Regions from separate parts of the Rhizobium sp. NXC24 genome, predicted to be linked through region 2. Evidence: predicted binding sites of a transcription regulator. Region 2 holds the regulator's gene; the other holds the start of a gene.
The links. The regulator LexA, encoded in region 2, represses DNA repair genes until DNA is damaged. The targets are predictions, from matches to a motif close to TGTTCNNNNTGTGTTCNG.

Region 1 (7,454 bases), 2.0 Mb from region 2:
GCGTCACGTACGTGCTGGTGCCGGTATTGTATAGGCGGCGATTGGCGTATTTCTTGATTACGATCTGGCCCTCATTCTTTGCCATTATCAGTCTCCTGGACCCGTCTGATTGTATGGAAACTCCTCCACCCCCAAGTGTAGACGCAAAAGAAGCTTGGTGACAATCGGTTTGTGCGATGCGGCAAGCCCTTTCCATTAATCAGATTTTTGCCGGCGATGACGGCTTCATGAAATCTGGAAGATCAAAATTCTTGGCGTTTGACTCCGGCGCAAAGCTTTGACAGTTTCGCCTTATATATGTTCAACCTGTGAGGAGGCTTCCATGAGCAATCCATCCATCGTCGTCGCCAGTGCAGCTCGCACTGCTGTCGGTTCCTTCAACGGCGCCTTTGCGACCATTCCGGCTCATGAGCTCGGCGCTGCTGCCATCAAGGGCGCATTGGAACGCGCCGGTGTCGAGGGCAGGGAAGTCGATGAGGTGATTCTCGGCCAGGTGCTGCAGGCCGGCGAAGGGCAGAACCCTGCCCGTCAGGCCGCCATGAAGGCCGGCATCCCGCAGGAGGCAACCGCATGGGGCGTCAACCAGCTCTGCGGTTCCGGTTTGCGCGCCGTTGCGCTCGGCATGCAGCAGATCGCTTCGGGCGACGCCAAGATCATCGTTGCCGGCGGCCAGGAATCCATGTCGATGGCCCCCCATGCCGCCCATCTTCGCGGCGGCACCAAGATGGGCGACATGAAGATGATCGACACGATGATCAAGGACGGCCTGACGGACGCCTTCTACGGCTATCACATGGGCATCACGGCGGAAAACATCGCCCGCCAGTGGCAGCTCTCGCGCGATGACCAGGATCAGTTCGCCGTTTCCTCGCAGAACAAGGCCGAGGCTGCCCAGCTCGCAGGCCGTTTCAAGGATGAGATCGTGCCCTTCATCGTCAAGGGCCGCAAGGGCGACGTCAGCGTCGACGCCGACGAATTTATCCGTCACGGTGCGACGCTGGACGGCATGACCAAGCTGCGCCCGGCCTTCGACAAGGAAGGCACGGTGACGGCCGGCAATGCTTCGGGCCTGAATGACGGCGCGGCTGCTGCCGTGCTGATGACCGAGTCGGAAGCCTCGCGCCGCGGCATCCAGCCGCTTGCACGTATCGTCTCCTGGGCAACTGCCGGCGTCGATCCGCAGATCATGGGCAGCGGCCCGATCCCTGCCTCGCGCAAGGCCTTGGAAAAGGCGGGCTGGTCGGTCGGCGATCTCGACCTCGTCGAGGCAAACGAGGCCTTCGCTGCACAGGCCTGCGCCGTCAACAAGGATCTCGGCTGGGATACGTCGATCGTCAACGTCAATGGCGGTGCCATCGCCATCGGCCATCCGATCGGCGCCTCCGGCGCGCGCATCCTCAACACGCTGCTGTTCGAAATGAAGCGCCGCGGCGCCAAGAAGGGTCTCGCAACGCTCTGCATCGGCGGCGGCATGGGTGTCGCCATGTGCTTCGAGGCGCTTTGAGCCGCGTCGCGCCAAACGATGCGGGAATGGTTGTAAACAAGGTCATGCTAAAATAAATAGCGAGAGACGGATGAGCGATTCGGGTTCGCTCATCCTGCTCTAGCGGTAACAGAGGGGAGTGGACATGAGCAGAGTGGCGTTGGTGACAGGCGGGACACGCGGCATCGGGGCGGCCATTTCGATAGCGCTGCGCAATGCAGGCTACCGGGTTGCGGCAACCTATGCCGGCAACGACGAGAAGGCACAGGCTTTCCGCGAGGAGACGGGCATTTCCGTCCATAAATGGGATGTGTCCGACTATGAAGCTTGCGGCGTCGGCATTGCCAAGGTGCAGGAGGAGCTTGGCCCCATCGAGATCCTCGTCAACAATGCCGGGATCACCCGTGACGCCATGTTCCACAAGATGACGCCGCAGCAGTGGCACGAGGTCGTCAATACCAACCTTACCGGCCTGTTCAACATGACGCATCATGTCTGGCAGGGCATGCGTGACCGCAGCTTCGGCCGCGTCATCAACATCTCTTCGATCAATGGTCAGAAGGGCCAGATGGGCCAGGCGAACTATTCCGCCGCCAAGGCCGGCGATCTCGGCTTCACCAAGGCGCTGGCCCAGGAGGGTGCTGCCAAGAACATCACCGTCAATGCCATCTGCCCCGGTTATATCGGCACCGAGATGGTGCTGGCGGTGCCGGAAAAGGTGCTGAACGAGCGCATCATTCCGCAGATCCCTGTGGGACGCCTCGGCGAGCCCGAGGAAGTCGCCCGCGTCGCGGTCTTCCTTGCTAGCGACGATTCCGGCTTCATCACGGGATCGACGATCAGCGCCAATGGCGGCCAGTTCTTCGTTTGAGCTGATGGGCTGAAGTGGCGGATGATTGCCGGGAAATTGCCCGGCAGTCATCGCTGGCGTGAATTCACGGACGGCCGTGGCCGGGGTTTGAATTCCAAAACGACAGGCTTAAGGACCACACGGCGCATTTCCTTGTCCCGCATCCGTACGGCATGGCCGAGTACATAAAATGTGGTGCCGACAAGAGCGAATGCTGCGATACTTGCAATGAATTCGGCCATGGTGCCGTTCCTTTCCAAAAACGTTGACGCGATCCCCCCGAAACCTGCGTGGGTGTGAGTGTTCGTCTCAAGAAATGTCGGCCCAAATTTTCGGCGCGAAAGATTTGGCTTTCATGACCGATCGTCAACGAAGCGCTGACGATCGGCCGGAAGAAATCGATCTTTGTCTATACCGGCTTACCGGCAGCGAGCCTCATAGCGGCGGCCATAGCGGTCGCGGTAGATGCAATAGCCCTGGTGCTCGTGGGACCGGCCGATGAGGTAGCCAACGGCGCCACCGGCGACGGCACCGATTGCGGCGCCACCCCAGCTATTGCTGGCGACACCGCCTATGATCGCGCCGGTGCCGGCGCCTATGGCTGTGCCCTTCTCGGTTGCTGTGCATGAGGCGAGTGCGCCGACAAGAGCGATCGCGACAATGATTTTCTTCATGGTATTGCTCCCTAGTGTGAGATTTTCAACAAACTCAGCCGGATCAGATCCGGCCCATCAATAGCAGAATAAGAACGATGACGAGAACTAGTCCGAGACCACCTGATGGACCATATCCCCAACCTCGGCTGTAACCCCAGTTCGGGAGCGCTCCGATCAGCAGCAGAATCAAAATCACGAGCAATATTGTACCAAGCATAGCGTATTCCTCCGCGTCCAGCGCCTAGAGCATCCCGCCAGAGCGACCTCACGCAAGCGGATAAGATGCGCCTAGATACAAGTGCCGATGCGTCCTTATCCACTCCTCGAGAATGAGGGCGCACCAATGCCGCTGTCGATAGAAACTTATTTCACGAGAAATTGTTCCGGCTCAGAAATAACAAGACATGAAGATGAGCCGGCATGCCCCGGGCAAAGGTTAATGCCCGGCTGCGAGCTGCGCAAGAAAATACCCGCCGACGACCGCGGGATATGGTTAAAAACAATTTAAAATACAATATGTTGCGGTGAACGAAACGGGAAAGCGAGCTTGTCCGTGATTCGTCAGCGATTCGTTCTGTATTTGGGCTTTGGTTAACGGCGGCAGGGATTGTGGCCTCGGAGAACCTACCCCTTTCGGCGAGGAAGGTTTAGGCCTTATCGCCGGAAAGTGGTAATTCCTCGGTCGAAATGGTTAATGCCGGCGAATTTTTTCGCTACCCATATCGTCACATCATCCTCCCTTTGGATGAGCTTCCCCTCCGAACGCTATATCTAGCCGTGAACAAATACAGTACACGACATAATCAGCGATTCGTCGCCGATTCGTTCCGGCTTTGGTCGGAAAGTTAACGATTGCAATCAATGCGAGAGATTATGGACTTTTCATATTACGTTTCGCTCAAAAGTTAATTGCAATCCACGATTCGACGTGATTTGGCGCTTCAACCCTGCAGAGTCCTGGGCATTTCGCCGGAGAAGGCACTAGATGTTGTGGAGAACAAATGCGGAATTGTGGAAAGTCAGCGATTCGTCGCCGATTCGTTCCGGCTTTGGCCCGAATCTTAACTCAGAGCCGTTCTCGATATTTATCTCGGAAAATTGCGGAATTTACAGATGGTTAACCATGTTTCCAAACGGGAAGGCTGGTTCGCCGGATTCGCGTGATGGCTCCTGATTCACGTGAAAAAGGAGTCCCAATGCGATTCACTATCTGGTGGCGGTTTGTAAATCGAAATCCATATAGTGGTGAACACAAAGGGAACAGGGCGGAGTCAGCGATTCGTCGCCGATTCGTTCTCAAGCTGTTCTCGACTCACCCGGACTCGTTTTGGATGCAGAGAGAATGTAGCTTTCGGTTGAGACGGCCAAAGATAAAATCGCATATTCTAGCCGTTGTTTTTTCATTCAGGTCTTGCCTTTGTCACATATGGTCGTCATCTCTTCTTCTCTTCCCTGGGGACCTTGCTGATCGGAAGACAGTGGTTTCTCGCCCATGCATGGACCTATGACTCAGACTTCGCAGCCAATGATCCTGAGCGGACGCGGCGTGACCGCGGTGCTCGGACCCACCAATACCGGCAAGACTCATTATGCCATCGAGCGCATGGTGGCGCACGGCAATGGCGTCATCGGCCTGCCGCTGCGGCTCTTGGCGCGCGAGGTCTATACGCGTGTCGTCGAGAAGGTCGGGGCTCAGTATGTCGCGCTGGTCACCGGCGAAGAAAAGATCTCGCCGCCCAATGCGCGCTATTCCGTCTGCACCGTCGAAGCGATGCCGCGTGAGACGCGGGCCTCTTTCGTCGCGATCGATGAAGTGCAGCTCGCCGGCGATCTGGAGCGCGGCCATATCTTCACCGACCGTATCCTGCATTTGCGCGGGCGGGACGAGACCCTGCTGCTCGGCGCCGGCACGATGCGGCCGATCCTTGAGCAGCTCCTGCCGGGGATCACCGTCGTTGAGCGGCCGCGGCTGTCGCATCTCTTCTATGCCGGACAGAAGAAGATCACCCGCCTGCCGCAGCGCACAGCGATCGTCGCCTTCTCCGCCGACGAAGTCTATGCCATCGCCGAACTCATCCGTCGCCAGCGCGGCGGTGCCGCCGTTGTCCTCGGCGCGCTCAGCCCGCGTACCCGCAACGCACAGGTCGCGCTCTATCAGGCCGGCGATGTCGAATATCTCGTGGCGACCGATGCGATCGGCATGGGGCTCAATCTGGATGTCGATCACGTCGCCTTTGCCCAGGATCGCAAGTTTGACGGCTATCAGTTCCGCAATCTCAATCCGGGCGAACTCGGCCAGGTCGCCGGCCGCGCCGGTCGTCATCTGAAGGACGGCACTTTTGGCGTAACGGGCCAGGTGGATCCCTTCGACGACGAATTGGTACGGCGCATTGAGGGTCACGAGTTCGATACGGTTAAAGTGCTACAATGGCGAACCAAGGAATTCGATTTCTCCTCGATCGCTTCGCTGCGCGCGAGCCTCGAGAGCGCACCGCGCGTACAGGGCTTGACGCGGGCACTGCCGGCGGTCGATCAGCAGGCGCTGGAATATCTGTCGCGCGATCTGGAGATTTCCGATCTCGCCAATAATCCGGCGCGGGTCGAAAAATTATGGGAAGCCTGCGCGCTTCCGGATTATCGGCGGATTACGCCCGCCCAGCATGCCGATCTTATCGCCACCCTCTTTTCCGACCTTGTGCGCTATGGCACGGTAAAAGAGGACTTCCTCGCCGAGCAGGTGCATCGCGCCGATCGGACGGACGGTGAGATCGACACGCTTTCGGCGCGAATCGCGCAGATAAGGACTTGGACCTATGTGTCGAACCGGCCCGGTTGGCTTGCCGATCCGACACACTGGCAAGAAAAGACGCGGGAAATCGAAGATCGATTGTCTGACGCGTTACATGAGAGGTTGACGAAACGCTTTGTTGATCGCAGGACATCTGTGCTCATGAAGCGCCTGAGAGAGAATGCGATGCTGGAAGCTGAAATCAGTGTGAATGGGGATGTCTTCGTTGAGGGGCATCATGTGGGACAGTTGACCGGATTCCGGTTCACGCCTATCGCGGGAACCGAGGGGCCGGACGCCAAGGCTGTCCAGACGGCCTCGCAGAAGGCGCTGGCGCTGGAATTCGAGGCGCGCGCCGCCCGTATCCATGCGGCAGGCAACAGCGATTTGGCGATCAGTGCGGATGGCCTCGTCCGTTGGCTCGGCGATCCCGTGGCGCGGCTGTCGGGCAGCGATCACGTCATGCGTCCGCGCGTCATCCTGCTCGCAGACGAGCAGTTGACGGGCAATGCGCGTGATCATGTCGCCGCGCGCATCGAGCGCTTCGTGAATCATCATATCAGCACGGTGCTGAAGCCGCTCGACGATCTGTCGCGCGCCGAAGATTTGCAGGGTCTTGCCAAGGGGCTGGCGTTCCAGCTCGTCGAAAATCTCGGCGTGCTCTTCCGCCGCGACGTCACGGAAGAGGTGAAATCGCTGGACCAGGACGCGCGCGCCTCGATGCGCCGTTACGGTGTCCGCTTCGGCGCCTACCACATTTTCGTGCCCGCTCTGCTGAAGCCGGCTCCGGCCGAGCTCATCACCCTGCTTTGGGCATTGAAGAACGACGGCCTCGACAAGCCGGGCTATGGCGACCTGATCCCGGTTCTGGCGGCGGGCCGTACGTCCGTGGTCACCGATCCGACTTTCGAGCGCATGTTCTATAAGCTCGCCGGCTTCCGCTTCCTCGGCAAGCGGGCGGTGCGCATCGACATTCTCGAGCGGCTAGCGGATATTATTCGTCCGCTCTTGCAGTGGAAGCCTGGGCAGGCGTCGCGTCCGGAAGGCGCCTATGACGGCCGCCGCTTCACGACGACGACCGCGATGCTCTCCATTCTCGGCGCAACGCTGGAAGATATGGAAGAGATCCTGAAGGGTCTCGGCTATCGGGCCGACGCGGTGAAGGCCGAAGATGCGGCAGCCTTCCTTTCGCAGCAGGATACCTCCTCGGCACCTGCTCCGGCGCAGGTTGCGGAAACCGTCGCAGAGAAGGCCGATCACGACGATGCCGATGGCGCAGGCGATGAGCCGGCTACCGAAGGCGAAACCGCCGCACAGGATGCGGTTCCCGCAGCGCAAGCTCCTGCTGAGCCTGCCGCCGCTGCCGAGCCAATGGAAGCCTCTGAGGCTACAGCCGAGCTGCCGGGTCCGGGTGCGGATGTCGCCGCCACCGAGCCGGTCGAACCGAAGCCGGTTCTGCTTTGGCGTCTTGGCGGACGCAGCGATAACCAGCAGCGCCAGGGTGGACGCGGCCATGGCGATCGTCGCGGCCATCAGGGCGAGGGGCGCGGTCACCAGGGTAATCGCCGCAACGGCGGTGGCGAGCAGCAGGCGAACGGCGAAGGCAACCGCGAGGGCCGGGATAATCGCGAAGGGCGCGAGGCCCGTGGCGACAACCGAGGACCGCGCGGCAATCGC
Region 2 (7,454 bases):
TGCTGGCAATTGTCGAGGGCATTCATTGACGAGAAATTGAGCGCCGCCGATAGCAGTGCCTCCTCGCCATCGGCGGAAGCCGCGCGCGCGGGCCGCCTTCGCACCCTGTTGCCGATCTTCCGCAACGCACTGGCAGCCATCGTTATCGCAGCCGCCGTCCTCACCGTGCTGTCCGAAATGGGCGTGCAGATCGGGCCGTTGATTGCGGGGGCCGGCATATTCGGCGTGGCGATCGGCTTCGGCTCGCAAACGCTCGTCAAGGATATCGTCAGCGGCATTTTCTACCTGATGGACGATGCCTTCCGCGTCGGCGAATACGTTCAAAGCGGCAGCTACAAGGGAACCGTGGAATCGTTCAGCCTGCGTTCCGTCAGGCTTCGACATCATCATGGTCCGGTGTTCACAGTTCCCTTCGGCGAACTCGGCGCCGTTCAGAACATGAGCCGCGACTGGGCGATCGATAAATTCCTGCTACGGGTTCCGTTCAATACCGACGTCGCCAAGGCGAAAAGGATCGTCAAGCAAATCGGAGAGCAGTTGAAAGAAGATCCGGAAATCGGACCGCAGATTCTTGAGACCCTGAAAATGAAGGGGGTGGAGCAAATTGGCGACTTCGGTATCGAACTGAGCTTTGCTTTTACCGCCCTCCCCGGTCGGCAAACCTACATACGGCGCCAGGCCTATACCATGATCCGCGACGCCTTCATGGAAAACGGCATCGACTTCGCTCAGCCGACAGTGCAGGTGGGTGGCGAGGAAAAATCCGATGCCGCGATCGCAGCCATGACACTGCAGAGAAAGAAGATCGCTGAGCAAATGACGCAATCGGCAGCGCCGCCGACCTGAACGTTCGCGCGAGATCAGTCACCAGCCTCATCTCCGCGCCCTCTTTGGCAAGGCGACAACCCTGGAGCCGATACCGGATGACGTTGGACAGAAAGGAGATCCAATGTGCTGAATGACCATCTGACGTCTATTGCCGCGCACGTTATTCAAATAGCGCTGACACCGGTCTTTCTGCTGGCGGGCACCGCCGGGTGCCTCAATGTCTTCTCGGCCAGGCTCGCCCGCGTCTCCGACCGGGTCAACAGCCTTTTCGAACGGGTGACCTCTGAGGACCCGGATGAAACGCGGTTGCTGCAGCTCTATTATCTGCGACGGCGAACATTGGCGCTGGAGATCGCAGTTCTGCTCGGCACGGCATCGGGCGTGTTCACATGCCTTGCGACGCTCGGCCTCATGGGCGGTGCAATTCGACAGCAATTTCGCGAGCAATTGCTGCTCTGGCTCTTTGGCCTTGCCGTCTTCGCACTCATGGGCGCCTTTGTGGCCTTTCTCGTCGAGATGATTCTGGCCGGGCGCAGCATGCTAAGGCAGATCGCCAACGACCGTACCTTGCTCGAGCACCGGCACGGGAGTTCGAGGAAAAGTTCAACCTATTGATATCCCATCGAATATTACTACGGATGGCACCAATCCCGGCCCCTCAGAAATCCGGATTCCCAGTCAGATCCATAGCTTGCTCTCCATGGTTCGGAGAGTGTCGTCCTCCAAAGAGCTTATAGAACGAAGAACATGGCTTTTCGCCGCCTTGGAGATAATCCGTTTTGGGATCGTCCGAAATTTTGCTTCGCCCGATTCCGCATATATTTCTGCTATTTAGTTTGAAGGTGCCGGGAAAAAAGTCATCTGCCCGGGACCTGTTATGTTCCCATTTATTTGATGCACCTACAAAATGTTCACCGAAATTTAAGGGCTTGCGGAACACATATGGAACATATAGTGTCCGTTCTGGATTTGTTTCACGACACCTTCTCAGTCCCGAGGTTCAAAACGATGTTGACGCGCAAGCAGCAGGAACTGCTTCTCTTCATTCACGAACGAATGAAGGAGTCCGGTGTTCCGCCATCTTTCGACGAGATGAAAGATGCGCTGGACCTTGCGTCCAAATCCGGTATTCACCGTCTCATCACGGCTTTGGAAGAACGCGGCTTCATCCGTCGCCTGCCGAACCGGGCCCGGGCGCTGGAGGTCATCAAGCTACCGGAGGCCTATAGCCCGAGCCTGCAGCCTCGCCGCGGCTTTTCGCCAAGCGTCATCGAGGGTAGCCTTGGCAAGCCGCAACTTGTGCCGCCGCCCGCACCCACCAAGCCGGTGAGTGAGGACAACAACAGTTCGGTTTCGGTACCCGTCATGGGCCGCATTGCCGCCGGCGTTCCGATCTCGGCCATCCAGAACAATACTCACGACATCACCGTTCCCGCCGACATGCTCGGCTCCGGCGAGCATTATGCGCTGGAGGTCAAGGGCGACTCCATGATCGATGCCGGCATCTTTGACGGCGATACCGTCATCATCCGCAACGCCACGACCGCCAATCCCGGCGACATCGTCGTCGCTCTCGTCGATGATGAAGAGGCGACATTGAAGCGCTTCCGCCGCAAGGGAGCCTCGATCGCGCTTGAAGCGGCAAACCCTGCTTACGAAACCCGCATCTTTGGGCCGGATCGAGTGAAGGTACAAGGCAAGCTCGTCGGTCTCATTCGCCGCTATCACTGACCGGTGACGCCGGCTTGAGCGGCGCGCCAAAAGTGTCTGTTCGCCAGTCGTAGGAGCGATGCAGGCTCCATGGCCGCGAAAGGTTTTCAAACGCTGCCGTCATTATCGGTTTATCGGTGCTAAGGCTCATTTCGATGGACCCTGTGCGGCGCAATGTTGCACCTGTGAAGAGCGTGGCGCCAGAGCGGCAGCGATCAAGACGCAGCCGTACGGAGGTGATGACGATATTGGCCGTGTCGCAGGCCGGAGCGAGATAGGCGGCATCTTCAATGGTGACAAGCATGTCGCCATTATCCAGCATTGCCACGCACCATGCACCTTTTTGGCAGGCGAAACCGCCCGGCCCGGCCGCGTCTAATGCCGCATCCATCGCCTTTCGAACGGCGCTCTGTTCTTCGGAATTCAGGCGACGATGCTTGTCTGATTTGCTGATTTTGGGGAGCTGACTATCCGGCGGAAGCATCGTTGGCGGTTGCTGCTCGGTGATCGCCAATGCTCTTTGCCATTGCTCGAAGATGAAATCCGGCGGTTTTTCGCGGTTTGTCGTCAACGCACCGTTGCGCAACAAGGCGACCAGCGTGCCGTCCTCGGAGATCATGAGATCAGGCTTCAGGACACCGGGGCCGAGCGCCACGACTGCGACCGAACCGGTGATCAAGAGCGCACCTGCATGTCGCAGCCATGTTCTCAGCAAGGTCATCAGCAAGAAGCCGGCTATGACCGTCGGGAACAGCCAGACCGGCAGCCGGCCGAAGGGAATATTACCGCCCCAGGCGGCAACCGTTTTGGCAATGACGATGACGACATCAAGTCCCCAGCCGGTTATCTGCCAGAAAGGGGCATCAACGCCAAATGGCATCAGTAGCGTCGCCGCCATGCCAAACGGCATGACGACAAAGGAGACGACCGGCATAGCCGCCAGATTGGCAACGAGGCCATATGTCGCCAACCGGTGAAAATGTTCTATCGAGAAGATTGCCGTCGATGCGCCGCCTATAAAAGAGGTCGACAATATGCTTCCGAAGAAACGGGAAACGAAGAGCAGCGGACGCATGACCCGGAACCGGGAGAGAACGCTCTCCCGATGCGGCCTCCTCGCCCAGAGCGAATAGCCGGACACCAACGCCAGGGTCGCGGCGTAAGACATCTGAAAACTTGGTCCGAGCGCCTGCGAAGGCGACAGTATGAGAATGACTATCGCCGATAGCGCCACGTTGCGCAGGCTAATGGATGGTCGGTCGAAGAGCACGGCGATCAGCATGATAGCCATCATGATGAAGGCACGCTCCGCGGATACCCCGAAGCCGGAAATGAGATAATAAGCCGTCACTGTAACTAGCGCGCCGAAGGCCGCAATCTTCTTTGTTGGCCAAGCCTGTGCCACGCCGAAAAACAGACTGAGGGCGTAGCGTAAACCGACATAAAAGATGCCCGCGGAGAGCGCCATGTTCAGGCCGGAGATGGCGATGATATGCGCAAGACCCGAGGTCCGCAGCGCTTCCGTCGTATCGTCTGAGATCGCTCGTCTCTCATCGGTGACAAGCGAAGCCGCAAAGGCGCCGGTGTCTCCGGGCAAAAGCGTCCTGATTCTATCGCCGATATGGCTGCGCAAACCGGCAAGCCAGATATCCGCCTTGTCGAGGACCGATCCCTGAACTACATCACCAGTCGGTGACAATAGTGTCGGCGTTCCATAGGCAAAGCCATTCGCGCCGGTGCCATCGAAATAGGCGCTGAAGGCGAAATCGTTGAGGCCGGGCAAGGCAGGTCCGGCCGGCGGCGTCAACCGCGCTCTACCCTGAATGCGGTCGCCGAGTTCGAAGGGCTGGAGCTGTTTGCGCACGAAAATGGTGATCTGCGCCGGCGGCCTGCGAATGGTCGGTTTTTCCGTTGCCTCCAGGGCGACGACATAGCGCCAACGGCCCTTGTCGTCGGCTTCACGCCGTTCGATCCGCCCGGTGATGGTGGTCGTCACCGCAGAGTCGAGCATCACCGTCGATGCGCGCCAGGTTTCGCATTGCGCCAGAGCCATGCCGGAGCACACCAGCATGCCGGCAAACAATATGTGCTGTAGCACTCGCCCCGCCTGCTGCTGGCGGAAGAATGCGACAGCGAAGATAAGGAGGGCCGTAAAAACAGCCTGCGGCGGCGGATCGGCTCCGACTGAGAACCAGACGATCGCGCCGGCGCCGATGTAGACCGGCGCAAATAGCATCGCGCGACCGTGCGCCGCCTCTTCTTCGGCTAAATGGTAAATGCCGAGTCGGATGCTGCCCGCCGCGAGGCGAAGACGGGCAATAAGCGCGGCGTGGTCCTGTGTCCGCTCCGGCCGCGACGCTTTGGCACGAGAAATAACGGCGCCCACGCCCTGCTCGCGCACGGCAACCGCAGCCAATTCCCGACTATCTACCTGCGGATCCGGTGCCTCTAAATTAGGCATATATTCCAGCGCCCACGCAAAACTACAGCTATAGCGGGAGTTTTGCCGTCACCGGCCAGTGATTTCAACTGAAATCGGCATCATCGCCGACAAAAGACGCTAATTCACGCTTGCGCAAAACGGTCCCTTCTACCGCAGTGCCCAAAAGTTGATACTGCAATGCACAAATAGGCGTAAGGATAACTTGGCATTAGGCTCTGGATCATATAGCTAATCGTTAGTCGCTTAACCCTTTGGCGCTTTTTAAGGCGCCAATCCCGCCAAATCTTGGAGGATCAGCATGACGGAACAAAGCGCGAAACTAACTTGGGGTGAAAAGACGGTGGATTTGCCGGTTAAGTCCGGAACCATCGGCCCAAGTGTCATTGATATTGGTGCCCTTTATAAGAACACCTCCACTTTCACCTACGATCCTGGCTTCACTTCGACTGCGTCGTGCGAATCCAGCATCACCTTTATTGATGGCGACGAAGGCGTTCTGCTGCATCGCGGTTATCCGATCGAACAGCTTGCCGAACACGGCGACTTCCTCGAAGTCTGTTACCTGCTGCTCTACGGCGAATTGCCGACCGCAGCCCAGAAGAAGGACTTCGATTACCGGGTCGTGCACCACACCATGGTGCATGAACAGATGTCTCGCTTCTTCACCGGCTTCCGTCGCGATGCGCATCCGATGGCCGTCATGTGCGGCTGCGTCGGCGCTCTGTCGGCCTTCTATCACGACTCCACCGACATCACCGATCCGCACCAGCGCATGGTCGCAAGCCTGCGCATGATCGCCAAGATGCCGACGCTTGCCGCCATGGCTTACAAGTACCATATCGGCCAGCCCTTCGTTTACCCGAAGAACGACCTCGATTATGCGTCGAACTTCCTGCGCATGTGCTTTGCCGTGCCCTGCGAAGAATATGTGGTCAACCCGGTGCTTGCCCGCGCCATGGACCGCATCTTCATCCTGCACGCCGATCACGAGCAGAATGCGTCGACATCGACGGTTCGCCTCGCGGGCTCTTCCGGCGCCAATCCCTTCGCTTGCGTCGCCGCCGGCATCGCCTGCCTCTGGGGTCCCGCTCACGGCGGCGCCAACGAAGCTGCGCTCAACATGCTGACGGAAATCGGCACGGTTGACCGCATTCCGGAATATATCGCCCGCGCCAAGGACAAGAACGATCCGTTCCGTCTGATGGGCTTCGGTCATCGCGTCTACAAGAACTACGATCCGCGCGCCAAGATCATGCAGAAGACGGCGCACGAGGTTCTCGGCGAACTCGGCATTAAGGACGATCCGCTGCTCGACATCGCGATCGAACTGGAGCGTATCGCGCTGACCGATGACTATTTCATCGAGAAGAAGCTTTACCCGAATGTCGACTTCTATTCCGGCATCACGCTGAAGGCTCTCGGCTTCCCCACGACCATGTTCACGGTGCTGTTTGCGCTTGCCCGCACCGTCGGCTGGATCGCCCAGTGGAACGAGATGATCGAAGATCCGGAACAGCGTATCGGCCGCCCGCGCCAGCTCTATACCGGCGAACCGCAGCGCGAATACGTTCCGGTTTCCAAGCGTTAAGCCGAAGAAGCGAGACAACAAAAAACCCGGTCAGAAATGGCCGGGTTTTTTCTTGGACAGGACATCGAGAACGATCGCCGCGGCCTTTTCGCCGGGCGGCTCCTCGGTCTGCATCCGCTGCCAGACCAGATCGTAACCCTGAAGCATGGCTGCACGCTCGGGCGTATCGCTCGACAGCCGCTCCATATAGCGCGCCAGCAGACCGGGGCGCAGCACATCGTTGATCAGTTCGGGCACGACGGCATAGTCGGCAATCAAATTCGGCAGAGCTGCCGTCCAGGTCTTGATGCGCGAGAGTACGAATCGGGCAAGCCATTCCGTCTTGTAGGCCGAGACGACGGGAACGCCCGCAAGGCCCAATTCCAGCACCACGGTGCCGGAAGCCGCCATCGCCGCATCCGCTTCCGCGAAAGCGTTCCATTTGGCATCCTGGCCGACGAAGACATCTGGCTTGACGCGCCAGTTTTCAAGGAGGGAGCGCACCAATGCCTCCTGTCGCGGAACGGTCGGCAACACGTAACGAACGCGATCGTTTCGCCGGCTAAGCTCCGTTACCGCCTGCTCGAAAACCGGCAGAAGCTGACGGATTTCCGAGGAACGCGAACCGGGAAGCAACAGGATCGTCTTTTCTCCGTCAGGCGCGCCGAAAGGGCGAAGCGCACGCCGGCGGCGGGTTTCGACCAAGCTCGAATCCACCGTCAGCCGATGGCCGACATAGGTCGTGGCCGGCCCCGCCAAGCGCTGCATCGCTGCCGGCTCGAACGGCAGGATGGCGAGGACATGATCGACATAGGCGAGCATTTTCTGCGCGCGATATTCTTTCCACGCCCACACGCTCGGGCAGACATAGTCGACGACCGGCAAGTCCGGCAGCGCCGCGCGCAC

Region 1: the regulator LexA is predicted to act here: its motif matches at 4,235-4,252, upstream of NXC24_RS19690 (helicase-related protein).

Annotation. Positions count from the first base shown of each region.
Region 1 covers NZ_CP024311.1:4,018,800-4,026,253, reverse strand. The annotation lists gene phaR (polyhydroxyalkanoate synthesis repressor PhaR) at 1-85, opposite strand, end outside; gene NXC24_RS19710 (acetyl-CoA C-acetyltransferase) at 323-1,504, shown strand; gene NXC24_RS19705 (beta-ketoacyl-ACP reductase) at 1,629-2,354, shown strand; gene NXC24_RS19700 (YMGG-like glycine zipper-containing protein) at 2,753-3,007, opposite strand; gene NXC24_RS19695 (DUF3309 family protein) at 3,051-3,206, opposite strand; gene NXC24_RS19690 (helicase-related protein) at 4,494-7,454, shown strand, end outside.
Region 2 covers NZ_CP024311.1:1,854,571-1,862,024, reverse strand. The annotation lists gene NXC24_RS09175 (mechanosensitive ion channel family protein) at 1-846, shown strand, start outside; gene NXC24_RS09170 (DUF2721 domain-containing protein) at 952-1,443, shown strand; gene lexA (transcriptional repressor LexA) at 1,837-2,559, shown strand; gene NXC24_RS09160 (ComEC/Rec2 family competence protein) at 2,540-4,999, opposite strand; gene gltA (citrate synthase) at 5,280-6,569, shown strand; gene lpxB (lipid-A-disaccharide synthase) at 6,600-7,454, opposite strand, start outside.